One region of the Terrabacter sp. 05T424 genome, then DNA from elsewhere that is predicted to be linked to it. Evidence: predicted binding sites of a transcription regulator. Region 1 holds the regulator's gene; each other region holds the start of a gene.
What was found. The regulator HspR, encoded in region 1, represses chaperone genes until heat shock. The targets are predictions, from matches to a motif close to AAGTTGAGTCNNNNNGACTCAACTT.

Region 1 (10,311 bases):
CGCCTGCTGGATCGCTCGAAGGGACGCCGGCGAGAGCTGCGGCTGCTGGGCGACGCCGCTCACCTGGGGCAGGGAGGACATCGCTCGCTCGGCCGCGGCGGTCGCGGCGGCGACGCTCGAGCCGCCCGCCGTCAACAGGGCGGGGGTCGTCGTGCCGCTCTGGGCTGCCAACGCGAGCAGCAGGTGAGCCGGCTCGATGTTCGGGTGGTGCTTGCCGGTCGCGGTGGTCGCGGCCTGGGCGAAGGCCTCCTGAGCCTTGTTGGTCAGCTGTAGGTCCATGCGTTCTCCTCGTGCGGGGTGGGGATCACTGGAGACAACCGGTGGCAAGTTGAGTGTATTCCGCTCAACTCCGTGCGCGCCACGCCGGTCCTGTATGCCGTCACGCGCGCCCGCACGCTGCTGACCTTACGCTCGGCACCATGGACTCCGCCCGCCTCGTGACAGAGCTGACCAAGGCCCGGTTCCGCTCGACCCAGCTCCGCCAGGGCTACGACGTCGTCCAGGTCGACAGGTTCATCGACGAGCTCGTCGCTGCCCTGCGGGCCGGCGCCTCCCCGGCGGGGCTCGCGTCTCGGGTGCGCGACGTGCGGTTCACGACCACGTCGCTCCAGCGCGGCTACGACATGGCGGACGTCGACGCCACCCTCGAGTCGCTGGCCGCGACCCTCGAGGGTGGCGACCCGAATGGCGCAGCCACCCACCGGAGGCCCCCGACGGCCGACGCGCAGCAGAGGTCTGGCCGGCCCCTCGCCGCCGACGCCGCCCGACCGGGCCTCCTGGCGCGGGTGCTCGCGGCGGTGCGGGGCGACCAGCCCCTGCGCTGACCGAACGGGCGCTTCGGCACGGTCAGACGACTTCGTCCGGTTCCGAACCACTCTCGATGACGCGTTGGGCCACCTCGCGCAGCTTGACGTTGTTGTCCTGCGACGCGCGTCGCAGGATGTCGAAGGCCTCCCCGGACAGGACGCGGTGGCGCTCGATGAGGATGCCCATCGCCTGCCCGACGAGACGATGGCTCTCGACCGCCCGCTCGAGGTTCGCCTCGCTCGCGCGGAAGCGGTCGACCGTGACGATGCGGTCGACGGCCTGCACGAGGGAGTGCAGCAGCAGCTCGGCGAAGGTGAGGTCGACGGCGCTCGGCAGCTCTGTCACGTCGATGGACACGCAGACGCGGCACAGCGCGTGCTCGCCGCTCGACACCAGCACGACGTCGCTGTCGTCCGAACTGCCGGCGTCGAGCGCGGCCCGGATCGTCGGTGGCAGCGCCGACGGCGGCACGGGACCCGAGGCACCGGCATACAGGTCGTGCTGGCTCGTGGTCACGCGCAGCACCGCCTCCCCAGAGAGCACCTCGCCGATGGAGGCAGCCGCGACGGACAGGGCGTCCTCGAGGTCCTCGGAGCGGACCAGCCGGCGGGCCGCCTCGGTGATGCGCTCGGCGCCGGCACGACCTGCGCTCGAGCCGCCGGCGGACGGCGTCGCGGGGTGCAGGGCGCTCACGGGGGCCTCCAGGGTATGCGTGGGAGAGGCCCGCGAACTTGGAGGCAGGCACAGTCTTGCATCAGCTCGCGTCGGCTCCAAAACGCGACACGGCCCGATCAGGCCGTGGCACAAGGGCGTACGGCGACCGGGCCGCGTGACTGGTGAGGCGGAGGGTCAGGCGGAGTCGGGGTCCTGACCGCTCTCGACGACGCGGGCGGCGATCTCGCGCAGCTTGATGTTGCGGTTGAGCGAGGCCTGCCGGAGCATCTCGAACGCCTGCTTGGCCGTGATGCGGTGGCGCTCGATCAGCACGCCGACCGCGTGGCCGATGAGCCGGTGGCTCTCGATGGCCTGCTCGAGCTGGTGCTCCTTCTCCGACCGCTGCCGACGGCTGACGACCCGGTCGACCGCCTGGCCCAGGGTCTGGGCGAGCAGGTCGCCGACGATCAGCTCGTCGCTGCCGACGATGCGTGGCTCGTCGAACTGCACCCACGCGCGGCACTCGGACTCCTGTGAGGTCGGCAGGAGCAGCAGGCCCTCACGCTTGTCACCGACGAGGGCGTCGTGGCCGTGCGGACCCGACTCGAGACCCGCGCGGACGGCGTGGTCGAGCTCGGACGGCTGGACCCGACCTCGAGGTGACAGCACCACGACGGCGCCCTTGTCGTCGGCCACCCGCAGGGTCACCTCACCGTCGAAGAGCACGGTGAAACCGGTGACGGCGGTGGCCAGGGCCTGGTCGAGGCTCTCTGCAGAGGCGAGGTCGACAGCGACCCGACCGGCGAGCTCGCGGCGCATCCGGGCCTCGCGCTCGCGGGTCTCGTCGCGGGCCACCCCGAGCACGAAGCCGGCGTGGTCGGGCGTCTCGGGAACGCTTGCCGCTCGCGTGTGGACCCAGGCCTCGCCGCCACCGCGCCTGCGGATGCGGTAGTGCTCGTCGAGGAACGCCTGGCCGGTCTGCAGCAGCTCGACCCGACGTGCATGCGCCTCGTGCTCGACGGGAGCCTCGGCGGCCGGGAGCCACCACGGGTAGGGCGGCGTCAACGGGCCGTCGGCCAGTGACCATCCGTAGTCGCGCGTGAAGGCGTCGTTGAGCTCGACGACGGTGCCCTCGGCATCGGCGACGAGGAGCGGCTCCTGGATGGCACCGATGATGGCGCGCAGCCAGGCGGCATCGCGCGAGCGTGACCGTGAGCGAACGAGGTTGGCGGCCAGTCGGGCCCGCAGCTCGGCGGGGTCGAAGGGCTTGACGACGTAGTCGTCGGCGCCCATGGTCAGCCCGATCGTGCTGGCCTCGACTCCGGCGCGGGCCGAGAGCAGGACGACCGGCAGGTCACGCAGCGCGGGGTCGTCGCGGATCTCGCGCACGAGGGTCAGTCCGTCCATGCGCGGCATCATGACGTCGGCGAGCACGATCGCGGGTCGAGAGGCCCGCATCTGTGCCAGGGCCTCGACTCCGTCACGCGCCGTCACGACGTCGTAGTCGTCGCGAAGGTGCCGGGTGACGTGCTGGCGCATGTCCGGGTTGTCCTCGACCACGAGGAGGGTCGGTCGGCCGGCGGAGGCAAGGTCACCGACACGGCCCACCTGCTCGGGCTGCTCGGGCTGCTCGGGCTGCTGTGGCTGCTCGGGCTGCCCGGTCTCCTCGTCCGAACCTCGCACGTCCCACGCCGCCGCCTCACTGATGAAGGACTCGGCCGGTCGAGGTGTGATCGAGGGCCGGACCGCCGACCGCAACGGGACGGCCCCCCACGGCAGGCGGACGGTGAACGTGCTCCCCCGTCCCTCCTCGCTGACCAACGTGATCGTGCCACCGAGCAGGCCGACCAGCTGACGCACGATGGACAGCCCGATGCCGGCCCCCTCGCGGGACCTGCGGTTGTCACGGCCGGCGAGCTGCCGGAAGCGGTCGAAGACGTGCTCGCGATCCTTCTCCGCGATGCCGATGCCGGTGTCGCTGACCGACACCTCGTATCCGTCGCTGCGAGCTGCAAGGCGAAGGTCGATGCGTCCGTTCGGGGTGAACTTCATGGCGTTGGACAGCAGGTTGAGCACGATGCGCTCGAACATGTCGACGTCGACGTGTGCCTCACGGCCCAGGTCGTCGCACTCCACGCCGAGCTCCAGGCCGACGCGTTCGATGGCTGGACGGAAGTTGGCGGCGATGCCGTTCGCCAGCGACGCGACGTCCGCGGAGACCCAGTGTGGCTCCACGGCACCGGCCTCGACCCGCGTCAGGTCGAGGATGCGGTCGACGAGTCCGGTCAGGCGGTCGGTGTTGCGCGCGATCATCTCGAAGCGCCGTCGCTGCTCGGCATCCAGGCCGTCGGAGGCAAGCGCGTCGTGGACGGGCCCGGCGATGAGTGCCAGCGGAGTGCGGAGCTCATGGCTGACGTTGGCGAAGAAGTCGGACTTCGCCACGTCGAGCTCGGCGAGCGCCTCTGCACGCTGGCGGTCCTCCTTGCGCCGGCGCACGCCGCTGAGGGCCGTGCCCACGTGCGAGGCACACAGCTCGGCGTACGTCTGCATCGACGCGTCCCAGGGCCGCCGAGGGTTCTCGGCGAGGCGCAGCAGCGCGGTGGGACGGGTGGCTCCGGGCTCGACCACGGGCACCGCCCGAACGGCGGAGACCCCCTCGACCTCGACGTCGTCGACGTCGTCGGGCTCGTCGGAGCTCCCGGCGGGCGACGAGCCGAGCTGCTCGTCCTCGAGCCACACCAGGTCGGCCGCGACATGGTCGGCCTGCTGCTTGCAGAGCACTTCGAGGGCGCGGGCGCGCACCTGCTCACGGTCTTCGGGGAGTCGGCCGCTGGTGAGCGATTCGAAGAGCTCCACGGCAGCCGAGGCGCGGCGCACCGCGAGCACCTTGTCGGTGGTCTCGACGGCCACGTTGAGGATGCCGGCGACCGCGCCGTCTGCGTCGTGGATGGCGCCGTAGGACCACGTGAAATAGGCCTCCTCGAGGAAGCCGTGGCGGTCGACGACGAGCAGCTCGTCCTCGACCCAGGTCGCGGGGCCGCCCGAGAGGACGCCGTCGAACATGGGGCCGATGACGTCCCACACCTCCGGCCACACGTCGGCGACCGGTCGGCCCAGCGCGGCCGGGTGCTTGCTCCGGCCCAGGATGGAGCGGTAGCCGTCATTGTAGACCATGGCGAGCTCGGGCCCCCAGCACACGAGCATGGGGAACCCCGACGACAGACAGATGTCGACGATGGAACGCAGGTTGGGAGGCCAGGTCTCGACCGGCCCCAGCGTCGTGGCCGACCAGTCGGTGCGCGCGAAGAGCTCCTGCATCTCGATCGAGCGTGCAGAAGGGGTGGCGAGATCGGCCCGCGGGACACCAGCAGGGGCGTCACCGTCGAGGTGATGAGGGGTCACACGACCTCCGGAACAAGGAACACGCAACTGCCTCCGGCGGCATCCAGCGGTAACGACACCCCGTTTGCTCGAGGCTGGCACAGTGTTGCACACGGCACCGTCATCGCGGCGGGCTCGGGACCCGGCCGGGGCCGGACGGTGCCGGCTCGTGGTCGGGCCTGCTCAGCGCTCGGGGCGCCAGACCACCAGCGCCTGCGACGCCGGGGTGCGCGGCGGCCGCTGCCCAGGACGGACGGCCACGACCTCGCCCCTGGGCCCGACGGCGAAGACGCGGGCGCCCGAGGCGCCGGCCGCGAGCGCCGCCCGGGTCGCGGTCACCTCTGCGGTGAGCTCCTCGACCCGGGACTGCAGCGCGGACACGTGGTTCTCGAGGTCGAGGATCCGCTGGATGCCGGCCAGCGATACGCCCTCGTGCGAGAGCCGCTGGACCTCGCGCAGCAGGGCGACGTCGCGCGTGCTGTAGCGCCGGCCGCCGCCGCGGGTGCGTGACGGCGAGACGAGCCCGAGCCGGTCGTACTGGCGCAGGGTCTGCGCGTGCATGCCGGCCAGCTCGGCCGCGACGGAGATGACGAAGACGGGTGCGTCGTCGTCGTGCCCACCGGGCCTCGCGCTCCTGCGAGCCATCCTCGCCACCTCCTCCGCAGTCGTCAGTCGTCAGTCGTCGCTCACGGTCACCCGTGGCGTATGCCGTCAGGCGCGGGCGCGTTCGAACAGCTCGGCCCGTGGGTCGTGGCCGCTCTCGGCCGCGGCCATCTTCTCGACGGCCTCACGGGCCTCGTCGGTGAGCCGCTGCGGCACGACGACCTGCACCTTGGCGAGCAGGTCACCGGTCTGGTCGCCGCGCTTGACGCCGCGCCCCTTGAGTCGCAGCACGCGGCCGCTCGGGGTGCCGGCGGCCACCTTGACCTTCACCTGGCCGCCGTCGAGCGTCGGCACCGCCACGGTCGCCCCGAGGGCGGCCTCGGCGAACGTGACCGGCAGGTCGATGGTCAGGTTGTCGCCGTCGCGACCGAACACGGGGTGCTTGTCGACGGCCACCGTGAGGATCAGGTCGCCGGCCGGAGCGCCCGGGTCGCCCTGGCGCCCCTTGCCGCGCAGCCGGATCCGCTGGCCGTCCTTGACGCCGGCGGGGATGCGGGCGTTGACACGGCCGAGGTCAGGAGAGCTGAGCGAGACGGTCGAACCCTCGACCGCGTCGCGGAAGCCGATGCGCGTGCTGGCCTGCACGTCGGCGCCGGGGCGAGGCCCGGCAGGGGCACCGTAGCCGCCGTAGCCCGCACCGGGCGCGCCCGCTCCACCGAACATCTGCCCGAGGATGTCCTCGATGTTCGGCTGGCCGCCGGCACCGCCGGTGTTGAAGCGCACGCGCTGACCGCCGGGACCACCCGGACCGCCGAACGCGGAGAAGATGTCCTCGAAGCCGGCGCCACCGCCGCCGGGGCCACCCGCCGTGAAGCGGGCGCCGCCGTGCGACATGGCACGGATGGCGTCGTACTCGCGGCGCTGCTCGGGGTCGGACAGGACGGCATACGCCTCGCCGATCTCCTTGAAGCGCTCCTCCGCCTTCACGTCACCGACGTTGTGGTCGGGGTGCATCGTGCGGGCGAGCTTGCGGTAGGTCTTCTTGATCGTCGCCGCGTCGGCGTCCTGGGGCACGCCGAGGATGCCGTAGAAGTCCTTCTCGAACCAGTCCTGGCTAGCCATGGCGCACCTCCTTGGTCACGGTGGGATTCACCCTGCTCCCATCATCGGGTATGCCGCCGGGCTGCGCGTGCAGCCCGGCGGCGGACGTCTCAGGCCGGGTCGGCAACCGACACCCGCGCGGCACGGACGAGCCGGTCACCGATGCGGTAGCCCGGCTGGAGCACCTGGACGACGGTGGTGCCCGTCGCACCCTCGGGCAGCTCGGCCTCGACGTGCATGAGGGCCTCGTGCACCTTCGGGTCGAACTCCTGCCCGGCCTCGCCGAGGCGCTCGACGCCGTAACGGCCGAGCGTCGCCTCGAGCTTGTCGGCGATCGCCGCGAACGGCCCCCCGGAGAGGTCGCCGGCCTGCCGGGCCATGTGGATGTCGTCGAGCACCGGCAGCAGCGACTCGACGACGCTGCCGACGGCCGAGTGGCGGATGACCTCGCGGTCGCGGTCGACGCGCTTCTTGTAGTTGACGTACTCGGCCTGCAGCCGCTGCAGGTCGGCCAGCAACGTCGCGGCCATGGTGTCCTCCTCGGCGAGGGCGACACCTTCGGACTCGGCCGACGCGGCGGAACGGCCTGGGGCGTGGTCGTACTCGTCCTCGCCGCCGGGCTCCGACGACGCGCCCGGGCCTCCCTCGTAGTACGTGTGATGGCGCTTGTCGCCGGCCGACGCGTGCTCCTGCTCAGAACCAGCAGGGCGCGTGCCGGGCGCCGGGGCGCCGGCAGCGTCACCGCTGCCGGCACCCTGCGCACCCGTGGCGGTCACGTCGGGCTGTTCGCCCGTCGCGCCCTTGCCCGCGGGCCCGGTTGACTCGGTCACTTGGCTTCCTTGGCCTCGTCGTCGTCGACGACCTCGGCGTCGACGACGTCGTCGTCCTCGGCACCGGCGGACGCACCCGCCGAACCGCCGGCGTGCGAACCGTCCTGCGCGTCAGCGGAACCCGCTGCGCCGGCGTTCGCCTGAGCCTGCTCGGACGCGTAGACCGCCTGGCCCATGGCCTGCGACTTCGTGTTGAGCTCCTCGACCTTGGCCTTGATGTCGTCGGCACTGGCCTCGGAACCCTCGGCGATCGCGGCCTTGAGGTCGGCGAGCGACTCCTCGACCGGCGTCTTGACGTCGGCGGGGACCTTGTCGCCCGACTCCTTGAGGAAGGACTCGGTCGAGAAGACGAGCTGCTCGGCCTGGTTGCGGACCTCGGCCTCCTCGCGACGCTTCTTGTCCTCGTCGGCGTGCGCCTCGGCGTCCTTGACCATCTTGTCGATCTCTTCCTTCGACAGGGCCGAGCCGCCGGTGATCGTCATCTTCTGCTCCTTGCCGGTGCCCTGGTCCTTGGCACTGACGTTGACGATGCCGTTGGCGTCGATGTCGAAGGTGACCTCGATCTTCGGCACGCCACGCGGGGCCGGCGCGATGCCGGTCAGCTCGAAGGTGCCGAGCGACTTGTTGTGCTGGGCGATCTCGCGCTCACCCTGGAAGACCTGGATGAGGACCGACGGCTGGTTGTCGTCGGCGGTGCTGAAGATCTCGGAGCGCTTCGTCGGGATGGCGGTGTTGCGCTCGATGAGCTTGGTGAACAGTCCACCCTTGGTCTCGATGCCGAGCGAGAGCGGCGTGACGTCGATGAGCAAGACGTCCTTGCGCTCACCCTTGAGGACCCCGGCCTGCAGGCTGGCGCCCATGGCGACGACCTCGTCGGGGTTGACGCCCTTGTTGGGTGCCTTGCCGCCGGTCAGCTCGGTGACGAGGTTCGTGACGGCCGGCATACGGGTGGAACCGCCGACGAGCACGACGTGGTCGATGTCGGCCACCTTGATGCCGGCGTCCTCGATGACCTTGTGGAACGGCGCCTTGGTGCGGTCGAGGAGCGACTTCGTCATCTGCTCGAACTGCGCGCGGGTGAGGTTCTCGTCGAGGTGGATCGGGCCCTCGGGCGTCATCGAGATGTACTGCGCCGAGATGTTGGTGCTCGTCGCGGTGGAGAGCTCCTTCTTGGCGCGCTCGGCCTCGTCGCGGAGGCGCTGCATCGCGATCTTGTCCTTGGAGAGGTCCTGGCCCGTCTTGTTCTTGACCTGGGTGATGAGGTGCTGGACGACGACGTCGTCCCAGTCGTCACCACCGAGGTGGTTGTCACCGTTGGTGGCGCGCACCTGGATCGTGGCGAAGCCGTCCTCGGCGTCCTTGCCGACCTCGAGGAGGGACACGTCGAACGTGCCGCCACCGAGGTCGAAGACGAGGATGAGCTCGTCCTCCTTGCCCTTGTCGAGGCCGTAGGCCAGCGCCGCCGCGGTCGGCTCGTTGACGATGCGCAGCACGTTGAGGCCCGCGATCTCACCGGCCTCCTTGGTGGCCTGGCGCTCGGCGTCGTCGAAGTAGGCGGGCACGGTGATGACGGCGTCGGTCACGGTCTCGCCGAGGTAGGACTCGGCGTCGCGCTTGAGCTTCTGGAGGATGCGGGCGCTGATCTCCTGCGCCGTGTAGGTCTTGCCGTCGATCTCGGGCGACTTCCAGTCGGTGCCCATGTGGCGCTTGACGGAGCGGATCGTCCGGTCGACGTTGGTGACGGCCTGGCGCTTGGCGACCTCGCCGACGAGCACCTCGCCGTTCTTGGAGAACGCGACGACGGACGGCGTCGTGCGCCCGCCCTCGGCGTTCGCGATGATGCTCGGCTCGCCGCCCTCGAGGACGGAGACGGCCGAGTTGGTGGTACCGAGGTCGATGCCGACGGCGCGTGCCATGGGTGACTCCTTGATGGTCTGGGTGGATCCGGTGTTTGCCGGTCCGGGGCGACTGCCCGCGAACCGGCCCTCGCTCAATGTGCTCCGACCGGGCCGTGATTGTCAAAGCCGGACTCGCAAATCTTGCGCTCACCAGACTCAACTCTTGGTTCGGGACGATTGTTCCCGACCGTGGCCTCTCGGCACGCACAGTCGCGGTCGCTACGGTCGAGACCGGAGGTGCCTCATGGCGACAGGCAGGAGCCGGACCGCCCTTGTCGCGGCGGCCCTCGGGCTGAGTCTGGTCGCGGCGTGCTCGACCGACGTCCCGGCTGCGCCGGGCACACGAGCCGGCAGCAGCACTGCGGCTCAGTCGTCCACCTCCTCGAGCCCGACCACCTCCACGCCACCGGCCGGAACGACCTCGACGGGCAGCCCGAGCAGCCCCGCGAGGTCGACGAGCGCGGCGACAGCGACGCGCCCTGCCGCGCCGGCGAGTCCGGCCGTGCCGTCGAGGCCGGGGCGCCCCATCGGGACCGCAACGGTCGTGCGCACCGTCGCCACCGGCATCGACGTGCCGTGGGGGCTGGCGCAGCTGCCGGACGGGTCGGTGCTCGTCTCGGCCCGCGACAGCTCCCAGATCTCACGGCTCGACGTGGCCGCGGGTCGCCTCACCCGTGTGGGCACCGTGCCCGGCGTGGTCTCCAACGTGGCCCAGCAGGGCGAGGCGGGCCTGCTCGGCATCGCCGTGTCGCCGGGCTTCACCCGCGACCGCCTCGTGTACGCGTACTACTCCACGTCCCGCGACAACCGCGTCGCGGCGATCCCGTGGGACCCGTCCGCGCCCGCCGGCCGCCAGCTCGGCACCCCCCGAGTGCTCGTCAGCGGGATCCCGCACAACGTGCACCACAACGGCGGGCGCATCGCCTTCGGTCCCGACGGCTACCTCTACGCCACCACCGGCGAGGCGCAGCAGCCATCGCTCGCCCAGGACAAGGGCTCGCTCGGCGGCAAGATCCTGAGGATGACGACCGCCGGCA
Region 2 (10,311 bases), on a different contig from region 1:
GGCACGGCTGGGGACGCCTGCGGGAGACCACGTGACCGGGCAGTCCGCCCCCGGGCAGCCCGACCCCGGGCTGCGGCGCGACGCCCTCGGCGTCCCGCACCTGCGCGCCGGCGACGTCATGGAGCTGGCGCGCCTCCAGGGGCGGGTCACCGCGCTCGACCGCGGCTGGCAGGTCGAGCACCACCGGTGGCGCATGGAGGGCCGCACCGCGGAGTACGTCGGCGCCGACGGCGTCCCCTGGGACCGCTTCGCCCGCCAGGTCCGGCTCGAGGACACCGTGCGGCGCTGCTTCGAGCGGCTCGACGCCGAGACGCAGGCGTGGCTGACGGCATACGTCGGCGGGGTGGACGACGCCCTCGCCGAAGGGCTCACGCGCACGCCCGAGGTCGAGGCGCTGGGCCTCGAGGCTTATGCCGCCGCGCCGCGCCCGTGGGCCCCGTGGACACCGCTCGGCATCTTCTGGGGCATCCACCTGCTCTTCGGCACCTTCCCCGCCAAGCTCTTCAACGGGCACGTCGCCGACCGGCTCGGTGAGGACGTGCTGCCCCTGCTCCACGCCGAGGGCGTCGACCGCTCGGGCAGCAACGCGTGGGTCATCGGCGGCGCGCAGACGGCTTCCGGTCTGCCGCTCATCGCCGGCGACCCGCACCGCACCATCGAGCTGCCCGGGTGCTACCAGCAGGTGGGTCTCGCCTGTCCAGAGTTCGACGTCGTCGGCTTCACCTTTCCCGGGGTGCCCGGCGTGCAGCACTTCGCGCACACCGGGTCGGTGGCGTGGGGCATCACCAACGCGATGGCGGACTACCAGGACCTCACGATCGAGAGGCTGCGGCACGACGGCGTCGAGGCCGACCGCGGCCCCCGGCTCATGGCCCGCGGCATCGACGGCTGGGAGCCGGTGGAGCACGCGACCGAGACGGTGCGGGTGCGGGGTGAGGGCGAGCTGCACGTGCCCGTCGTCGTCACCGCTCGGGGCCCGGTCGTCACCGGCCTCGAGGCCGAGCTCGAGCGAGCGACGGCCGCGAACAGCGCGGGCGACCAGGGCGCCGAGGGCTCCCAGGGAGCGGACGCAGCGCCCCCGGCCGGCCCGCCGCCGTACAGCCTGCGCACCCCGACGCAGGTCGAGGCCGACCTCGGCTTCGGGGCCCTGCTCCCGCTGCTGCGGGCCCGCACCGTCGACGACGTCGAGCAGGCCCTGTCGCACTGGGTCGAGCCGGTCAACTCGGCGCTCGTCGCCGACACGAGCGGTCGCATGCGCCACCTCGTCGTCGGGCGTGTGCCTGACCGCGACGAGGCCGGCCTGGTGGTGCCGCTGCCGGCGTGGGACCCGAGGCACACGTGGCACGGCTATCGCCGCGGGCCGGCCGTCGACGTGCCCGACGTCATGGTGAGCGCCAACGACCGGGCGAGCGGGGGAGGGCTCGGGGTTGAGTACGCGACGCCCTTCCGGGCCGAGCGCATCCGCTCGCTCATCGGTGCGCGCGCGGGACTCACCGTCGACGACTGCGCGAGGATCCACGTCGACACGAGCAACGGCCACGCCGACCTCATGCGCCAGCTCGTCGAGGCCGCGTACGTCCACGGCCGCGCGGCCGAGGTGCGCGACGTGCTGCTCGCCTGGGACGGCCACAGCGACCCCGACAGCCACGGCGCCGCGGTCTTCGCCCGGTGGCGTACGGCCCTCGTCCGGTGGTTCTCCGACCACCCGAGCCTCGCGCCGATGCTCGAGCCCAGCGGTCATTCGAGCATCTTCGCCGCCTGGACCGGGGTGGTCGGCCAGATCGGTGCGGGCTGGCACTCGATGGCGCTGCTCGGGCCCGAGCGCGGCATCGACGTCGCCGAGGGGGTGCGCGCGGCTCTCGAGAGCGTGGCAGGACAGTACGACCCGAGCGCCGTCTGGGGCGACCGGCACTGGCTCGACCCGCTCCACGCGCTCGACGTCAGCGACCAGGCGCCGTCGGTGCCGCGCGACCCCGTCGGCGGCGACAAGGGCTGCGTGCTGGCGGCCGCGAGTGCACCCGGGGTGACCGACCGCTGCTACGGGGGCCCGGTGGCGCGCTACGTCTGGGACCTCGCCGACCGCGACGCGAGTCGCTGGGTGGTGCCGTTCGGGACGAGCGGCGACGCCCGCGACACGCACTTCGCCGACCAGACGGCGGCCTGGCTGGTCGGCGAGCTGCACCCGGTGGACGCAGCGCCGGCAGGTCAGGCGGGTCCGGCCGGTCAGACGGGCACGAGGTAGCCGTCGACGTCGAGCGTCACCGGGGCGGGTCGCCGATCCAGAGCGACCCGGCCTTCCATCCGGCCGAACACCGACCGCGAAAGGCCACTTTGCCTGCCTTTTACCATTTGCGGTACAAAACGTGACTCTGCACCGTACTGTTCTGCTATGAGAGGTCCCGCTCGACGAGCGGGCCGCGCGCTGACGCAGGAGAACCGAGTCCCGTGACCACGCACACGACGCCCACGCACGGCAGTTCGCTGCGCCCGGGGAGGCCGGCATCGGCCGACGTCGACCGCTGGCTGCCCGACCCGTCCTGGCCGGTACCGCCCCGCGGCTGGCAGCTCTGGGCGGCGGCCGGGGCCCCCTCCCGCAGCCCCCGCGCCGGGCGTCCCGGCAGTGACGATCGCAGTGACGATCACAGGGACGACCAGAGCGACGACCAAAGCGGCGACCAGAGCGGCGACCGGCCGGGACGTGACGTGGAGCCCGCTTTCCCGCACACTGTTCCCGTGACGTCCGAAATGTCCACTTTCGACGTGCTCGAGGAGCCCTCGTTCACGCTGCCGGCCAGGCCCGGCCTGCTGCCCCCCGAGCCGCTCGACCTGCTCGCTGACCCCGAGCCCCGCCGGCTGCCCGAGGGGACCGTTTCGGGCTTCGCGGTCATCGGTGCGCTCGTCGCCTTCAGCTGCCTCGTCGGCGGCTTCACCGCCGGCCTCGTCGTCATCGGCGTCTCGACGCTGCTCGCGGCCACCGCCGCGATCGTCCGAGGCGACGCGTCCCTCTCACCCGTCGGTGGCCAGCGAGGCGCAGCAGTGCTGCTCGGCGCCGCTGTCACCGCCCTCATCGTCGGTTCCGTCACCACGCACGAGCACCGTCCCGCACCGGAGGTCGCGGACGGCGTGCCCGTTCCCGTGAGCTCGCCCTTTGCGGTCAGCACGCAGACCGCGTATGCCGCCCTGCCCCCGGCAGGTGACTCCGCCGGGTCCGCCGGGTCCGCCGGGTCCACTGGTTCCGGGGGTTCGGCTGCCCCTTCGCACGGCTCGTCCAACCCAGCGGTCAGTGGCTCGAACCGTCCAGCCGTCCCGCGCGTGGCAGTGCCGGCCGCGACGCCGGCCGTGGTGCCGACCCCGACGCCGGCCACCGCCCCGGGCCTGACGCTCTCGCTCGATGCTCTCAGCCCGAAGGTCGACCCGGCCGATGTGCGGGCCGGCCACCAGGCCGACGACCAGGGTTCGGACCCGGGTGACAAGGCGCCCGGCCCGAGGGGCGACAACGGCAAGGGCTCCGCCACGAACGGCGGAAAGAACGGCGGGAAGAGCGCCGACAAGGGCTCCGGCGTCGACACCGACAAGGCTTCCGAGAAGGCCGCGAAGAAGGCTGCCGAGAAGGCCGCCAAGGCGCGCGAGAAGGCAGCCAAGGCCGCCCTCGCAAAGGCGGCCGAGGCTGCCGCGGCCGAGGCCAAGCAGGCTCGGGCCGTGGTCCAGGGAGCGACGAACGTCGCGGTCTCGGCCACCTCGACGCTCCGGGGACTCAGCTCGGCATCGGCTCCGAGGCACGTCCTCGGCTTCGTGAAGAAGGCCGGGACGAAGGTCGAGCGGGCGACCGCGGAGGTCGAGAAGAAGGCTGTGGCGAAGGCCGGTCAGAAGGGCGCGAGGCAGACCGCGAAGACCGCGAAGCAGACCGTGCAGCAGGCGTCCAAGAACGCTGCGGCAGAGACCACCACGAAGGCCGCCAAGAAGACGGCCACGAAGGCCGCCAAGAAGACGGCCACGAAGGCCGCGAAGTCTTCGGGCGCATCGGCGACGTCCGGGCGCTGACAACTCGTTGGAGGCGTGGGCAGGCCCTGACCGGCCACCGAGGGGCCCCGAGCAGCAGGCCTCGGCGCCAATGGCGCTCGCGTGTGCCACAGTGACCTCGTGGCGCACTCAATGACCCGGGGCACGATCATCTGGTTCGTCGGTTCCGCGATCGTGGGCGCGGCCGCCGGCGGGCTGCACCTGCTCCGTTCCGAGCTGGGCGGCGCCCACACCGGCGTGCCCCTTGCCGTCGGGGCATTCGGGCTGACTGCGCTGGCTGCGGCGATGCTCTTCCACGGTGTCGTGCTGGCCGCTCGCGAGCAGGACGCCGCGGCCGGGCCGGTCGCGTCCGACGACGCGTGGGCTTCTGACACCGCGTCGGGCGAGGGTTACCGACCGGGAGCCGCCGGAGTCCCGGGAACCGCCGGCGTCCCCGCAACCGCTGGGGAGCGTGAGGGTCCCGAGGCCCCGGAACCCCCGGCCGTCTACACCTTCCGCGCCGGCAAGCCGGTCACCGATCGCCCCGCCCGACCGGCGAAGCGCGACCGCCCTTCACGCGGTTGACCGGCTGACCTGTCGGTGCGCGTGGGCACAATGGCGGCATGAGCGCCGAGCCGGCCCACTGGGTGCTGCACGTCGACCTCGACCAGTTCATCGCAGCGGTCGAGGTGTTGCGTCGACCCGACCTCGTCGGCAGGCCCGTCATCGTCGGCGGACGCGGCGACCCCACCGAGCGGGCCGTCGTGTCCACAGCAAGCTATGAGGCTCGCGAGTTCGGCGTCGGCTCCGGTATGCCGCTGCGCCTGGCGGCGCGCAAGGTGCCCGACGCAGTGATCCTCCCGGTCGACGCGCCTGCCTACACCGAGGCGTCCGAGCGGGTGATGGAGACCCTCCGCGGGCTCGGCGTCGTCGTCGAGGTGCTGGGCTGGGACGAGGCGTTCCTCGGGGTGCAGACCGACGACCCCGAAGCCTTCGCGCAGCAGGTCCGCGACGCAGTGCTCGACGTCACCGCCCTGCACAGCTCGGTCGGCATCGGCGACAACAAGGTGCGGGCCAAGATCGCGACGGGCTTCGGCAAGCCGCGCGGAGTCTTCCGGCTGACGCGCGAGAACTGGTTCGAGGTCATGGGCGACCGGCCGACCATCGCGCTGTGGGGCGTCGGATCCAAGGTCTCGAAGCGTCTGGCCTCGCACGAGATCGAGACCGTGCGGCAGCTCGCCGAGGCCGCCGAGGCCGTGCTCGTCGGCGAGTTCGGGCCGCGGATGGGCGTCTGGTACTCCCAGCTCGGCCGGGGCATCGGGTCGGCCGTCGTCGACGACACCCCGTGGGTCGCGCGGGGCCACAGCCGCGAGACCACCTACCAGCGCAACCTGACGACGCCCGACGAGGTGCGCCACGCGGTGCGCGAGCTCGCCACCCAGGCCTTCGACGACACCGCCAAGGAGGGCCGGCCCGTCTTCCGGGTCACCCTCAAGGTGCGCTACGCGCCGTTCTTCACCCAGACGAAGGCGCGCAAGCTGACGGCCCCGACCTCCGATCGCGCCGACGTCATCGAGGCTGCCGTGGCGTTGGCGGCGACCCTCGACCCCGAGCGCGAGGTGCGCCTGCTCGGCGTCCGCGCCGAGATGGTGATGCCCGACGAGGGCGACCCGGTCGAGCGCACCCCGGTCCGCGGGCGCCTCTGAGCCGCTCGCGGCGGCCCGAAGCCGTCAGGACCGGTGCAGGAAGTCGACGAGGGCCGCGAGCTCGGGCACCTCGCCGGCGCTGCCGAGCGACTCCTCGAGCACCGCGTCGTGGGTCGGAGTGGCCTGGGCGTGGGCCGAGCTCGCGGCCTTCCGCAACGGCCAGGTGTGGCTCTCGCTCGGCATGACGGTGCTCGTCTTCGGCGGCATGTTCGGCGCGTTCATGTACGTCGAGCCGCTGCTCACCCGGGTCACCGGATTCGCCGAGAGCACGGTGCCGTGGCTGCTCGTCCTCTTCGAAGTCGGGCTGTTCGTCGGCAACCTGCTCGGCGGGCGCTGGGCCGACCGTGCCCTGTCGCGCACCCTCGTGCTGCTCACCGTGGCGCTGGGCGTCTCGCTCGTGGCCTTCGCGCTGCTCGCGCAGAGCCCGGTGGGCGCGGCCGCGATGCTGCTGGCGATGGGCTTCTTCGGGTTCGCGACGGTGCCCGGCCTGCAGATGCGTGTGCTCGCCCACGCGGCCGGTGCCCCGACGATGGCCTCGTCGGCCAACATCGCCGCGTTCAACCTCGGCAACTTCCTCGGCGTCTGGGTCTCGGGCCTGGCCATCGCTGGCGGGCTCGGGTGGACGTCGCCGCTGCGGGTCGGTGCCGGCTTCGCCTCACTCGGGCTGGTCGTCATCCTCGTGGCCACCGCTGCCGAGCGACGCGAGGGTCCCAGGCGCGCCGTCGACGTCGCGGTCACGGAAGACGTGCTCTCCCTGGCCGGCTAGGCCGAAGGCGGTCGACAGGGACGCGAAGAGAAGGCCCGGCGGGGCGACCGCCAGGCCCTCCTCCGTCTGCTCGGTGCCTGCTCGGTGCGTTGGTGGGTCAGGCCGACGCGGGGGACGAGGTGCGCGTGTCAGCGGCCTTCGCCTCGGACGACTCGAGGGTGCGGGGTGAGTCGTCGCCGTCGGTCTGTGAGCCGGCGTGCGAGACCGTGATGCGGCGTGGCTTCGCCTCCTCGGCGACCGGGATCGTCAGGGAGAGGACGCCGTCGCGGTAGTCGGCCTGGATGCGGTCGAGGGCGAGGCCGCGGCCGAGCGAGAGCTGCCGGGCGAAGGTGCCGGTGGGTCGCTCGCGCGAGAGCCACTGGTCACCGTCCGCCTCGGGCGGCTGGCGTTCGGCCCGGACGGTCAGCGTGCGGTCCTCGACGTCGATGTCGATGCTCGACGGGTCGACCCCGGGCAGGTCGATGTGGGCGATGAAGCTCTCGCCGGAGCGGTAGAGGTCCATCGGCATGATCGATCCGGATGTCGACGCCCCGCGCAGGCCCTCGCCCAGCAGGCGGTCGAACGTGCGGTCGATGGAGCGGAACGGGTCGAAGGTGGTGGTGCTCATGGCTACTCCTCGGAGAACGGGGCCGATCCGATCGGCCTCACGGAACCTTTCTTGAGTGGAAACCGCTCAACTTCGTGCTCGTTCTCCTGTTCTAGACGATCCCGGCCCGGGTCGTCAAGACCCGCGTCAGGCCTCAGAGCGCGGCCGCGACCGACCGCCCCGCCGTCCGCCCGCTGAAGAGGCAACCGCCGAGGAAGGTGCCCTCGAGCGAGTTGTAGCCGTGCATGCCGCCGCCGCCGAAGCCGGCCACCTCACCGGCCGCGTAGACGCCGGGCAGCGGTTCGCCGCCGGCCCGCAGCACGCGGCCGGCCAGGTCGGTCTCGAGGCCGCCGAGCGTCTTGCGCGTGAGGATGTTGAGTCGCACCGCCACAAGCGGGCCGGCCTTGGGGTCGAGCAGCCTGTGCGGGCTCGCCACGCGGATCAGCTTGTCACCACGGTAGTTCCGGGCGCCGCGCACCGCGGTGATCTGGGCGTCCTTGGTGAAGTCGTTGTCGACCTCGTTGTCGCGGGCCACGATCGTGCGGCGCAGCGACTCGAGGTCGATGAGGTCGTCACCGGTGAGGGCGTTCATGCCGCGCACGAGCTCCTCGAGGGTGCGGGCGACGACGAAGTCCTCGCCCTTGCGCATGAACGCGTCGACCGGTGCCGGCGCACCGTTGCGAGCCCGCCCCAGGACCTGGCGCACGTCCTTGCCGGTGAGGTCGGGGTTCTGCTCCGAGCCGGAGAGGGCGAACTCCTTCTCGATGATCTTCTGGGTGAGCACGAACCACGAGTAGTCGTAGCCGGTGCGCAGGATGTGCCCCAGCGTGCCGAGCGTGTCGAAGCCGGGGAAGTAGGGGGCCGGGAAGCGCCGGCCTCGTGCGTCGAGCCACAGCGACGACGGTCCGGGGAGGATGCGGATGCCGTGGTTGTCCCAGACCGGGTCCCAGTTGCGCAGGCCCTCGGTGTAGTGCCACATCCGGTCGGGGTTGATGACGTTGCCGCCGGCCTGCTGGGTGATGCCGAGCATGCGTCCGTCCACGTGCGCCGGCACGCCGGCGACCATCCGCGCCGGGGGCGTGCCGAGCCGCTCCGGCCAGGCCCGACGGACGAGGTCGTGGTCACCGCCGATGCCCCCGCTCGTGACGACGACTGCCTGCGCGGTGATCTCGAAGTCGCCGACCTCCTCGCGGCTGCTCGGCCGACCACGGTCGACACCGTCGGGCGTGAGGACGCGACCGCGTACGCCGGTGACCGTCCCGCCGGACACGACCAGGTCGTCGACGCGGTGCCGGAACGCCAGCGTCACGAGGCCGCTCGCGACTGCTGCGCGGACACGTCGTTCGAACGGCTCGACGATGCCGGGGCCGGTGCCCCACGTGATGTGGAAGCGCGGGACGGAGTTGCCGTGCCCGTCGGCGCGGCCGTCGCCGCGCTCGGCCCAGCCGACGACGGGAAAGAGACGGTGGCCCTGCTCGTGCAGCCACGAGCGCTTCTCGCCGGCCGCGAAGTGGAGGTACGCCTCAGCCCACTTGCGGGGCCAGAAGTCCTCGTCGCGGTCGAACTGGGCCGAGCCCATCCAGTCCTGGGTCGCGAGCTCGAGACTGTCGCGGATGCCCATCCGGCGCTGCTCAGGGCTGTCGACGAGGAAGAGGCCGCCGAAGCTCCAGAAGGCCTGGCCCCCGAGCGACTGCTCGCCCTCCTGGTCGACGAGCACGACGCGTTTGCCCCGGTCGGCGAGCTCGGCGGTGGCGACGAGGCCGGCGAGGCCGGCTCCCACGACGACGGCGTCGGCATCCATGGGCCGATCATGTCATCCGGCTCGTGCACGATGCCGGCGGTGGCGGCGTCCGCGTACGATTCGAAGGTGCTGGCTCAGCGTCCGGTGAAGGGATCCCGTCTGCTGGACGGCCCGGCCCCGGTCGCGGTCGTGGTCGTCGCCGCGGCCGTCGTGGGTGGGCTGCACGGCGGCCTCACCGACCTCCTCGTCTACCAGGAGGCCGGCCGGGCGGTGCTCGACGGGCTCCAGGCCTCGGCGCCGCGCGACCCGGCCACGGGGCTGACGTTCACCTACCCGCCCTTCGCCGCCCTCGTCATGGTGCCGCTCGCCCTGCTTCCCGCCCGGCTCGCCGCAGCGCTCTGGACGGGGGTGTCGATGGCTGCCCTCGCCGCGGTCGTGGTGCTCGTGCGCCGCGGGACAGGCCGGCCGACGCCGGGCTGGCTGGCTGCCGCGGTCACAGCCGGAGCCCTCGCCCTGGAGCCGGTGTGGCAGAACGTCGCCTTCGGGCAGGTCAACCTCATCGTCATGGGGGCGGCGCTGTTCGACCTGCTCCGTCCCGAACGGCGCTGGTCCGGGGTGCTCGTCGGTCTGGTCGCCGGTGTGAAGCTGACGCCCCTCGTGTTCGTGGTGCTGCTCCTGCTCGTCGGCCGTCGCGCCTCCGGTCGACGGGCCCTGCTCGCCTTCGGAGTCACCGTCGCGCTCGGCCTGCTCGCCGCACCGCGGTGGGCCGCCTCGTACTGGACCGTCGGTCTGGTCGACGCCGGCCGCATCGGGCCGCCTGCTCTGGCCCACAACCAGTCCGTCTACGGTGCGCTGACGCGGCTGCTCGACGGCCGGCCGTCGACGCTGGTGTGGGTCGCGGTCGCGGTGCCGCTCGGCGTGGCGATCCTGCTCGTGGCGAGACGCTGGTGGCTCCGCGGTGACCACCTGCTCGCCACCTGCCTGGCAGCCCTGGCAGCCCTGGTCGCGTCACCGATCTCGTGGTCGCACCACTGGGTGTGGGCGGTTCCGGTCGCCCTGTGCCTGTGGGAGCGCAGCCGGTGGGCGGCCGCCTGGACCACGGTCTTCGTGGCGCGCCCGATCCTGTGGCCCCCGTGGGGCCAGGGACGTGAGTACGCGTGGGGGCCGATCGAGCACGTCGTCGGCAACGCGTACCTGCTCGTCGCCCTCGCGGTCGCTCTCTGGGCAGGGCTCGCGCTCACCTCGCGAGCCGGTGACCCGGGACGCCGTGAGCGGGCGACGTCGCGCCACGCGATATCAGGCACACGGCATACGCTGTCGGCGAATCTGCCACCGGCAGAGTGAGATTCCGTATGCCGCACCACTGACGCACGCTGGACGGCATGACCGACACACTCACGCCGACACCCCTGGACGACCAGCTGTCGATGCAGCTGCTCCACCAGCGGATCATCGTCCTCGGGGCGGAGGTCGACGACCCGATCGCCAACCGGATCACGGCCCAGCTGCTCCT
Region 3 (10,311 bases), on a different contig from region 1:
ACCCGCCCGCCTGCACTCTGCCCACCCGCCCGCCTGCCCACTGCCCACCCGCCCGCCTGCACTCTGCCCACCCGCCTGCGCCCTCGGAGCGGGGTCCTCATGCGGCAGACTCCCTCCCATGCGTCGACCGACCGCCCGGGCCCTCCTCGCCGCCGGGACGCCTCTGACCTTCCTGCCCTGGCTGGGCGCGTGCTCGGACCCCGCGGCCACGATGCCCGTGGCCGTGCCGTCCACGAGGAGCTCAGCCACGACGCCGCCGGCGACGGCCACGTCGGACGAGCCCCTCGCGCCTCCGTCGAGCCTGACGCCTCCTCGCGTGCACGCGACCGGGGCCGTGGCGGCATACCTCGAGGGCTACGACGTGGCCGGGCTGACCCGCTCGCCGGGGCAGGGGCCGGCCGACCTGGCTGCCTGCCCCGACGCCGCGCGCCTGACCAAGCTGACCGGACCAGACGCGTACGCCCGGTCGTGGCAGGGCCCGGCGGGCACCCTCGCGAACGTCGCCGCGATCACCTACCCCGACGTCGCGTCCGCGGCCCGGGCCGTCGAGCCGGTGCTCGACGCCGCCGCTTCGTGCCGGGCGCCGAAGCCAGCCAAGGGTGTCACGACGACGGTCAACAACGAACGACGCGACGTCGCAGAAGGTATGCCGCTGGGCCGGGTCGACCTGGCGCGGACCTCTCCCGCTGGCACCGTGCACGACTACATCGGCGTCGTGCAGGTCGGCAACGTGGTCGTGCGCCTCACCTACTCCTCCCCTGACGCCAAGGCGGCCAACGAGAAGGGGTCGACTGCCCTCGCGCACCTCGCCCGCGACCTTCAGGGGCTCTGATGGTGAACCTCGACGACGACGTGCTGCGGACGCCCGGTCCACTCGGCCTGTCCCTCGACGCCCTGGGCGATGCGCTCGGTGCTGCGTCGACGGTGCTGCGCGCCAACGCCATGGCAGCCGGCCTCGACGCGCCCGTCCCCACCTGCCCGGGGTGGACCGTGCTCGACCTCGTGGTTCACCAGGGGATGGTGCACCGCTGGGCGGCCAGCCAGCTGCGCGGTGCGCCGGTCGACCCGCCCGAGCCGCTCGAGGTCGAGGGCCGAGAGTCGCCTGACGTGCTGGGCTGGTTCGACGAGGGGGCGACCGGCCTGTTGCAGGCCATCGTCGATGCACCCGACGACCTCGAGGCGTTCGTCTTCCTCAAGGAGGCCCCTGCGGCGCGGCTCTTCTGGACCCGGCGACAGTGCCACGAGACGACCGTCCACGCGGTCGACGCGCTCGGCGCCCGGCTGCGCCGACCGGCCCGGGCCGAGGAGACGTGGATCGCCCCCGAGGTCGCGGTCGACGGCATCGACGAGCTGCTCGTGGGTTTCATCACCCGGAGCCGCAAGGGTGCCTCGCCCGGCGGGTCCACGGAGTCGACCCTGCTGCTCGTGGCACCCGATGGCTGCGACGTGGCGTGGCTCGTCGAGCTCGCGACGGGCCGACCTCTCGTCACCCGCAGGGTGCGACCGGGCTCGCCCGACGCGTCAGGCGCCGAGCACGTGTGGACCGGCGACCCCCTGGACCTGTACCTGCGACTCTGGAGCCGCGGCTCCGCCGAACCGGTGGACGAGCTCGAACGCTGGTGGCGAGAGTCGATCTCGGTCACGTGGTGACCCGCCCCCGCGAGGGCCTCACGTAGCAGGATGGCGAGGGCCGGGCGCGACGACGCCCCCGGCCGAGACGCGAGGAGAAGGTATGCCGTCGGAGGGCTTCGGCCGGACCGTGCAGTCCGCCATCTACCGTGCCGGTGCGTTCGGCCACAGACCAGAGGTCCCGACCGACGGAAGCCGGCTCGAGTCGGACGCTCGAAAAGCCATGTCCCGCAAGGGGTTTGCCTACGTCTCAGGATCGGCCGGGTCCGAGGCGAGCGCCTCGGCCAACGTCCAGGCCTTCGCGCGCTGGCGGATCGTGCCACGCATGCTCGTCGACACGACGGAGCGTGACCTCGGGGTCGAGCTCTTCGGCCGACGGCATGCGAGCCCCTTCCTCCTCGCCCCCGTCGGGGTGCTGTCGATGGCCCACGACGAGGCCGACCTGGCCGTCGCGCGCGGTGCGCGCGAGCAGGCCGTCACGCAGATCATCAGCTCCCAGGCGTCGACGCCGATGGAGAACATCGCCCGGACGCTCGGGGGCTCCGGCCACTGGTTCCAGCTCTACTGGAGCAGCGACGACGACCTCGTCGAGAGCCTCGTGTCGCGCGCCGAGGCCTGCGGCAGCGAGGCCCTCGTCGTCACGCTCGACACGGCATACCTCGGCTGGCGGCCGCGCGACCTCGACCTCGGGCACCTCCCGTTCGCGCGCGGCGAGGGTATCGCGCAGTACACGTCGGACCCCGTCTTCCGGCGTCTCGTCGCCGAGCGGGTGGCGGCCGCGACGCCCGAGCCGCGTCCTCGACCCACCCCGGCCGCGGTCGCGACCCTGCTCTCCATGTCGCGCAACCACCCCGGCGGCACGCGGCACAACCTGACCGCACCGGAGCCGCGCGCCGCCGTCGAGACGTTCCTCGACGTGTTCAGCCGGCCCTCGCTGACGTGGGACGACCTGCCCCGGCTTCGGTCGCTGACCACGATGCCGATCGTGCTGAAGGGGATCCTGCACCCGGACGACGCCAGACGAGCCGTCGATGCCGGTGTCGACGGCGTCTACGTCTCCAACCACGGCGGGCGACAGGTCGACCGGTCGGTGGCGGCACTCGATGCACTGCCCGAGGTGGTGGCCGCAGTGCGCGCGGCCGGGTCGTCGATGCCTGTCATCTTCGACAGCGGGATCCGTTACGGCGCAGATGCTTTCATTGCCCTTGCCCTCGGCGCGACGGCCGTCGGCATCGGGCGCCCACACGTCTACGGTCTCGCGCTCGCCGGAGCCGAGGGCGTGTCGCAGGTGCTGCGCAACCTGCGCGCCGAGCTCGACCTGCAGCTCGCCCTCTCGGGCCACACGTCCGTCGCCTCGCTCACTCCCGACGTGCTCACGCGCGTCGACTGACGCGTACTCCTCGGCAGGGAGGCCGACTCGTGAAACAGGCTCGACGGCATACGTTCTCGTCACGGAGGATCGGCACATGCCCGCCCTCGACCACCTGACCCGCGACGCCTACCCACGGTCGTCGAAGTACGACGCGAAGTGGCTCGTCGACCTCGACATGGGACCGCACCCGCTGTGGCTGCTCGAGGACCTCGCGACCGACCTCGACCTGCGACCCGAGATGCGCGTGCTCGACCTCGGCTCGGGCCTGGGCGCGACGTCGGTCTTCCTCGCGAAGGAGTACGGCGTCGAGGTCGTCGCGGCCGACCTGTGGGTCGACCCGACCGAGGCCGGAGCCGTCTTCCGCAAGGAGGGCGTCGACGACCGGGTGCTTCCGATGCGCGTCGACGCCCACGCGCTGCCCTTCGGGCGAGGCTCCTTCGACGCGATCGTCAGCATCGACGCCTGGGAGTACTTCGGCACGGGCGACCACTACCCGCCCTACCTCGCGACGTTCCTCAAGCCCGGAGGGCAGCTCGGCGTCGCGACCCCGGCCCTGACGAGCGAGGTGCGCGAGCTCGGCGAGATCCCCGAGCACATCGACCGGGTCGTCGGCGCCGAGACCGCGGCCTGGCACACCCCCGAGTGGCTGCGCAGCCAGTGGGACTTCAGCCGTGCCTTCACCTCGGTGACGGCTCGCGCGCAGGTCGACGCGTGCGCGAACTGGCTGCTGTGGGAGCGCGCCGTCATGGAGCTCAAGGGCCAAGCCACCTCGCCCGTGCAGTCGATGCTCGAGGCCGACGGTGGGGCGTTCGTGACCTTCGCGCTCGTCACGGGGAGGGTCGCATGACCGTCAGCGACGTGGACCTGGAGCACCTGCGGCGCGCCGTCGCGCTCGCGCGCCTGGCCTTCGAGCGCGGCGACGAGCCGTTCGGCTCGGTGCTCGTCTCTGGCGAGGGCGAGGTGCTCTTCGAGGACCACAACCACGTCGTCGCGCTCGAGGCGACGCAGCACCCGGAGTTCGCCATCGCCCGCTGGGCCGGAGCGCACCTGACACCCGGGGAGCGCGCGGCCTCCACGGTCTACACCTCGGGAGAGCACTGCCCGATGTGCTCGGCGGCGCACGCGTGGGTCGGCCTCGGCCGCATCGTGTATGCCGCCAGCTCCGCGCAACTGGGGGCGTGGCGGTCCGCGTGGGGCACGCCCCCCTCACCGGTCGCGGCGCTGTCGATCCGCGATGTCGTGCCGGGAGCAGTCGTCGACGGCCCGGCCCCCGAGCTCGAGGCCGAGATCAAGGCCCTCCACGAACAGTTCGCGACCAGGACCCGCCCCTGACCACACCCCGCCATGGCGCAGTTTCGCGCCCGTTTCCCGACCGAACCGGACTGGAAGTGCGCCACGGCGCGGTTTCACGCAAACTTGGCGACCGAACCGGATTGGAAGTGCGCCACGGCGCGGTTTCGCGCACGCCTGTGGATGGGCCGCCGCCCTCCGGTGCTCAGGCGGGCAGGGTTCCTGTCATGCCCGAGCAGGAACGCACGCCGACTCCGGTCCTTCGTATGGAGGCGCTGAAGCAAGGTCTGACGGATGCAAGGCTCCGCCGCTCGCACGTCCCGCTCTTTCGTGGTGTGCACCTCGATCGCGGCTCGACCATCACGCTGCGAGCCCGCGTCGAGGCGGCACTGAAGGTGGTCACCCCGGGCAGCCACGTCTCGCACCACACCGCCGCTCGGTTCTGGGGTGGCGTGGTCCCTGACCATCCCGACATCCATGTCTCCAGCCCGCGGAACCGGACTCGTCGCGAAGGAATCACCGCCCACCGTCGCAAGGTCGGACAGCAGGTGATGACCTGGCGTGGGCTGCGCCTGACATCGCCGACCCAGACCTTCCTCGACATGGCGCACTGCCTGACGCTCGTCGACCTTGTCGTGCTCGGTGACTCGCTCGTCCGACGCAAACGGACGACCCCGGAAGCACTCGCCTCCAGAGCTCGAGAGAAGGCCGGTCCATATTCACGCCTGGCGCGCCGGGCGGCGGCGCTCGTCCGTCCCGGCGTCGACTCGCCGATGGAGACACGCCTGCGGCTGCTCATCGTGCTCGCCGGACTTCCAGAGCCAGAAGTCGACCACAGGGTCCACGACGAGGACGGCGCACTGCTCCGTCGCTACGACCTGTCCTATCTGCCGTTCCCGCTCATCATCGAGTACGACGGCCGTCAGCACGCCGAGTCCGACGAGCAGTGGCTCACCGACATCGGCCGCGACGAGGTGCTGGACGACGAGCGCATCCGCCGCCTCGTCATCGTGTCGCCCGACATCTACTCGACGCCGGCCAACACGCTCGTCAGGATCACGAAGGCGATGAGGCAAGCAGGTATGCCGGTCCCCCGCCTTCGCGACGAGTGGCGGCGGCACTTCCCGGGCCGCCCCGGCGACCTGGCGGTGCCGGCGTGAGGGGGCGGGCGGCATACGTCGTCGGGATGGGCGGGTACGTCCACGTCGATCCGAACGGGGGCGGGGCGTATGCCGTCTTCTTGAGTAGGGCACGCACCCGTTCTGTCCGCCCACGGCGAACAGAGTCGGAACCTGAGCCGATCACGCTCAGGATGGGAACAGGACGAGCACGGCTCGCGTTGGTCGGGTTGTGCTCGTCCACAGCGGGCACGGATAGCATCGAGATGTCTCTCGATCAGTCAGGAGAAGAACATGTTCGAACGGTTCACCGACAGGGCCCGGAGGGTGGTTGTCCTCGCGCAGGAGGAAGCACGCCTGCTCAACCACAACTACATCGGGACCGAGCACATCCTCCTGGGTCTGATCCACGAAGGCGAAGGCGTCGCCGCGAAGGCCCTCGAGTCCCTCGACATCTCGCTCGAGGCGGTCCGGGCCCAGGTCCAGGAAATCATCGGCCAGGGCCAGCAGGCCCCGACCGGCCACATCCCCTTCACGCCGCGGGCCAAGAAGGTCCTCGAGTACTCCCTTCGTGAGGCCCTCCAGCTCGGCCACAGCTACATCGGCACCGAGCACATCCTGCTCGGCCTCATCCGCGAGGGCGAGGGCGTCGCCGCCCAGGTGCTCGTCAAGCTCGGCGCCGAGCTCAACAAGGTGCGCCAGCAGGTCATCCAGCTGCTGTCCGGCTACCAGGGTGGCCAGAGCGGCGAGAAGGCCGGCGCCGGTGTCGGCCAGGGCCAGACCGAGGGCACGCCCGCGGGCTCGCTCGTGCTCGACCAGTTCGGTCGCAACCTCACGCAGGCCGCCCGAGAGGGCAAGCTCGACCCGGTCATCGGACGTGAGAAAGAGATCGAGCGGGTCATGCAGGTGCTGTCCCGCCGCACCAAGAACAACCCCGTCCTCATCGGCGAGCCCGGCGTCGGCAAGACCGCCGTCGTCGAGGGCCTGGCCCAGGACATCGTCAAGGGCGAGGTGCCCGAGACGCTCAAGGACAAGCAGCTCTACACCCTCGACCTCGGCTCGCTCGTGGCCGGCAGCCGCTACCGCGGTGACTTCGAGGAGCGGCTGAAGAAGGTCCTCAAGGAGATCCGCACCCGCGGCGACATCATCATCTTCATCGACGAGATCCACACGCTCGTCGGTGCGGGTGCCGCCGAGGGCGCCATCGACGCGGCGAGCATCCTCAAGCCGATGCTGGCCCGCGGCGAGCTCCAGACGATCGGCGCGACGACGCTCGACGAGTACCGCAAGCACATCGAGAAGGACTCGGCCCTCGAGCGGCGCTTCCAGCCGATCCAGGTGCAGGAGCCGACGCTGCCGCACGCCATCGAGATCCTCAAGGGTCTGCGTGACCGCTACGAGGCCCACCACCGCGTGACGATCACCGACGGCGCGCTCGTCGCGGCAGCCAACATGGCCGACCGCTACGTCAACGACCGCTTCCTGCCCGACAAGGCGATCGACCTCATCGACGAGGCGGGCGCGCGACTGCGCATCCGCCGGATGACGGCTCCGCCGGACCTGCGCGAGTTCGACGAGAAGATCGCGGCGCTCGTGCGCGAGAAGGAGTCGGCCATCGACGGCCAGGACTTCGAGCGCGCGGCCCGCGTCCGCGACGACGAGAAGCGGCTCCGTCAGGAGAAGGCTGCCCGTGAGGCCCAGTGGAAGTCGGGCGACATGGACGTCGTGGCCGAGGTCGACGAGGAGCTCATCGCCGAGGTCCTGGCTGCCAGCACGGGCATCCCGGTGTTCAAGCTCACCGAGGAGGAGTCGAGCCGGCTTCTCCACATGGAGGACGAGCTGCACAAGCGCATCGTCGGCATGGACGACGCCGTCAAGGCGCTGTCCCAGGCGATCCGCCGCACCCGTGCAGGCCTCAAGGACCCGCGCCGCCCCGGTGGCTCGTTCATCTTCGCCGGACCCACCGGTGTCGGTAAGACCGAGCTCGCCAAGACGCTCGCCGAGTTCCTCTTCGGCAGCGAGGACGCGCTGATCCAGCTCGACATGTCCGAGTACTCCGAGAAGCACACGGTGAGCCGCCTGTTCGGTTCGCCTCCCGGCTACGTCGGTTACGAAGAGGGCGGCCAGCTCACCGAGAAGGTGCGCCGCAAGCCGTTCTCCGTCGTGCTCTTCGACGAGGTCGAGAAGGCCCACCCGGAGATCTTCAACTCGCTGCTGCAGGTGCTCGAGGACGGCCGCCTCACCGACTCGCAGGGTCGGATGGTCGACTTCAAGAACACGGTCATCATCATGACGACCAACCTCGGCACGAGGGACATCTCCAAGGCCAACATGGGCTTCTCGTCCGGGCCCGACAGCCGCACCGACTACGAGCGGATGAAGGCCAAGGTCACCGACGAGCTCAAGCAGCACTTCCGGCCCGAGTTCCTCAACCGCGTCGACGACACCATCGTGTTCCCGCACCTCAACAAGGCGGAGATCACGCAGATCGTCGACCTCGAGATCGCCAAGCTCGACAAGCGGCTCAAGGACAAGGACATGGGCATCGAGCTCACGCCCGCGGCCAAGGACCTGCTCGCCAAGAAGGGCTACGACCCCGTGCTCGGTGCGCGCCCGCTGCGCCGCACCATCCAGCGCGAGATCGAGGACGCCCTGTCGGAGAAGATCCTCTTCGCCGAGTTCACGTCCGGGCAGTACATCAAGATCGACACGGAGGGCGAAGGCAAGGAGGAGAAGTTCACCTTCTCCGACATGGCCCACCCCGACGCGCACCGACCGGCCGACGACCTGCCGGAGCTTCCCGAGGGTGCTGCCCTCGACGAGGCGCTCGGTGTCAACGTGACGGCCGGCCCGTCGACGGTGCCCGACGACCAGGTCTACCCGGACGCCGGTCTGACCGGCACCGACCGCTGACGGCTCTGAACACGACCCAACAGCACTGACCGACCGAAGGGGTCGGGGACCACGGTCCCCGACCCCTTCGTCGTGCCCCAGACCGTGACGGGCGCCCCCGAGGACGTATGCCGTCGGGCCGGGTGTCATACCGGGGTCGTAGTCGCGCTCCCGCGGAGCCGACCCCGGTCCGATGTGGCGCAGGGGCGCACGCGGTGAGGGTGGTCCCATGAGCGACACCTCACCCCACAACTCACCCGACACCTCACTCGGCAGATCACTCGATGGCGGTCCCGCCGGCGGACCCGACGTCGGACCCGGCACGGGCCTCGTGGCCCGCGACCTCGTCATGACCTACGGCAAGGCCGGCAAGCGTGCCCAGGTCGGCCCACCAGCCCTCGGCGGCGTGGACCTCACCATCCGCTCGGGCGAGAGCCTTGCCGTGATGGGCCCGTCGGGCTCGGGCAAGACGACGCTGCTGCACGTGCTGGCCGGCATCCTCAGGCCGACCGGCGGCCTGGTGTTCTGGCGCGGCCGCGACATCGCGCGAATGTCCGATCGCGAGCGAACGGTCTTGCGGCGCAAGGACTTCGGCTTCGTCTTCCAGCAGGGCATGCTGCTCCCCGAGCTCCCCGCGATCGAGAACGTCGCCCTCCCGCTCATGCTGGACGGCACGTCCCGGTCCCAGGCCACGTCCCGCGCGGCAGCCCTCTTCGCGCCGCTCGGGCTGTCCGGCCTCGAGAAGCGCCGACCGGGTGAGCTGTCTGGCGGCCAGGCCCAGCGCGTCGCGATCGCGAGGGCCCTCGTCGCGCGCCCCGGCGTCGTCTTCGCGGACGAGCCGACCGGTGCGCTGGACCAGACGACCAGCGCCGAGGTCATGCGCCACCTGACCGAGCTCACGGCCCACACCGGCGCCTCGCTGGTTGTCGTGACCCACGACGCGAACGTCGCGGCCTGGTGCCGGGGCATCGTGCGCGTGCGCGACGGCCGGGTCGTGGCGCACTCCGCCGACGTGGCGTCCGAGGTGGCCCGATGAAGGCTGCAGCCATCCTGTGGTGGCGGCTGCGTCGGGCGGACGCCGCCGACAACCGAGTGCCGGGCGTGCTCGCCGTCGTGTCGTTCGCCGTCGCGACGGCCGCGCTCCTCGTCTGCGTCGCCGGCCTCATGGCCTTCGAGGCGCGCAACCCGCAGGCGAGCGGGGTCGACCTGCGCAACCTGTCGGATTCCCAGATGCTCGGCCGGCTCTACGTGACGCTCGCCTGGATCGCGACGACGTGCATGGTCATCCCCATCCTCACCCTCGGCGGCGTCGCGACCCGTCTCGCCATCGCGCGCCGCGACCAGCGCCTGGCAGCCCTGCGGCTCGCAGGAGCCACGTCCGCGCAGGTGACGGTCATGACGCTGGCCGAGGCGGCGGCGCAGGCGCTCGTCGGTGCACTCACCGGCGTCGTCCTCTACCTGGCCGTGCTGCCGATCGTGGCCCGCCTGAGCTTCCAGGGCCGCACCTTCGAGCTGAGCGAGCTCGTGCTGCCGCTGTGGCAGACGGCGGCCGTGGTGGGTGCGGTCGTCGTGGTCGCAGTCGTCTCCGGCGCGTCGAGCCTCGCCCGGGTCGCGATCAGCCCCCTCGGCGTGGCGGCCCGAACGAGCCCGAAGCGGCTCAGTGTCCTGCGCGTGCTCGTCGCGGTGGCCGCTGGTGCGGTGTGGGTGCTCGTCATCACCCCGATGAAGGAGCCGCAGCGTCTCACGATCGTGCTCGTGCTGGGCGCAATGATCCTCGCCGTCAACGCGGTCGGCCCGTGGGTCGTCATGGTGGCCGGTCGGCTCGCGGCGCGCGTCGCCCCGACGGCAACGACCCTGCTCGCCGCGCGTCGCATCGCCGACGACCCCAAGAGCACGTGGCGGGCGGTGGGTGCTCTCGGCCTCGCGGTCGTCGTCGTCGGCTTCACCAGTCTGGCCGACGTCGGCGAGCCCGGGACGCCGCTCGAGCGCTACCTCGCGGCCGACCTCGGC

Region 2: AC1DE0_RS05190 (Hsp20/alpha crystallin family protein) is a predicted target of HspR. The motif match lies at 7,127-7,151, and genes of this name have one in related genera.
Region 3: AC1DE0_RS17240 (ATP-dependent Clp protease ATP-binding subunit) is a predicted target of HspR. The motif match lies at 5,581-5,605, and genes of this name have one in related genera.

What each region holds. Positions count from the first base shown of each region.
Region 1 covers NZ_JBFTLB010000009.1:4,865-15,175, reverse strand. Annotated here, with positions in the region: gene clpB (ATP-dependent chaperone ClpB) at 1-279, opposite strand, end outside; gene AC1DE0_RS17490 (DivIVA domain-containing protein) at 420-824, shown strand; gene AC1DE0_RS17485 (ANTAR domain-containing protein) at 847-1,500, opposite strand; gene AC1DE0_RS17480 (ATP-binding protein) at 1,657-4,863, opposite strand; gene AC1DE0_RS17475 (heat shock protein transcriptional repressor HspR) at 5,026-5,487, opposite strand; gene AC1DE0_RS17470 (DnaJ C-terminal domain-containing protein) at 5,554-6,567, opposite strand; gene AC1DE0_RS17465 (nucleotide exchange factor GrpE) at 6,657-7,376, opposite strand; gene dnaK (molecular chaperone DnaK) at 7,373-9,292, opposite strand; gene AC1DE0_RS17455 (hypothetical protein) at 9,641-9,826, opposite strand; gene AC1DE0_RS17450 (PQQ-dependent sugar dehydrogenase) at 9,819-10,311, shown strand, end outside.
Region 2 covers NZ_JBFTLB010000002.1:33,262-43,572, reverse strand. Annotated here, with positions in the region: gene AC1DE0_RS05225 (TIGR03618 family F420-dependent PPOX class oxidoreductase) at 1-35, shown strand, start outside; gene AC1DE0_RS05220 (penicillin acylase family protein) at 32-2,242, shown strand; gene AC1DE0_RS05215 (hypothetical protein) at 2,734-4,041, shown strand; gene AC1DE0_RS05210 (hypothetical protein) at 4,141-4,584, shown strand; gene AC1DE0_RS05205 (DNA polymerase IV) at 4,623-5,705, shown strand; gene AC1DE0_RS05200 (hypothetical protein) at 5,730-5,888, opposite strand; gene AC1DE0_RS05195 (MFS transporter) at 5,887-6,471, shown strand; gene AC1DE0_RS05190 (Hsp20/alpha crystallin family protein) at 6,569-7,078, opposite strand; gene AC1DE0_RS05185 (FAD-binding dehydrogenase) at 7,212-8,858, opposite strand; gene AC1DE0_RS05180 (glycosyltransferase 87 family protein) at 8,925-10,142, shown strand; gene AC1DE0_RS05175 (ATP-dependent Clp protease proteolytic subunit) at 10,181-10,311, shown strand, end outside.
Region 3 covers NZ_JBFTLB010000008.1:146,099-156,409, reverse strand. Annotated here, with positions in the region: gene AC1DE0_RS17270 (hypothetical protein) at 119-832, shown strand; gene AC1DE0_RS17265 (maleylpyruvate isomerase N-terminal domain-containing protein) at 832-1,650, shown strand; gene AC1DE0_RS17260 (alpha-hydroxy-acid oxidizing protein) at 1,733-3,019, shown strand; gene AC1DE0_RS17255 (SAM-dependent methyltransferase) at 3,096-3,848, shown strand; gene AC1DE0_RS17250 (nucleoside deaminase) at 3,845-4,333, shown strand; gene AC1DE0_RS17245 (hypothetical protein) at 4,390-5,451, shown strand; gene AC1DE0_RS17240 (ATP-dependent Clp protease ATP-binding subunit) at 5,704-8,322, shown strand; gene AC1DE0_RS17235 (ABC transporter ATP-binding protein) at 8,531-9,337, shown strand; gene AC1DE0_RS17230 (FtsX-like permease family protein) at 9,334-10,311, shown strand, end outside.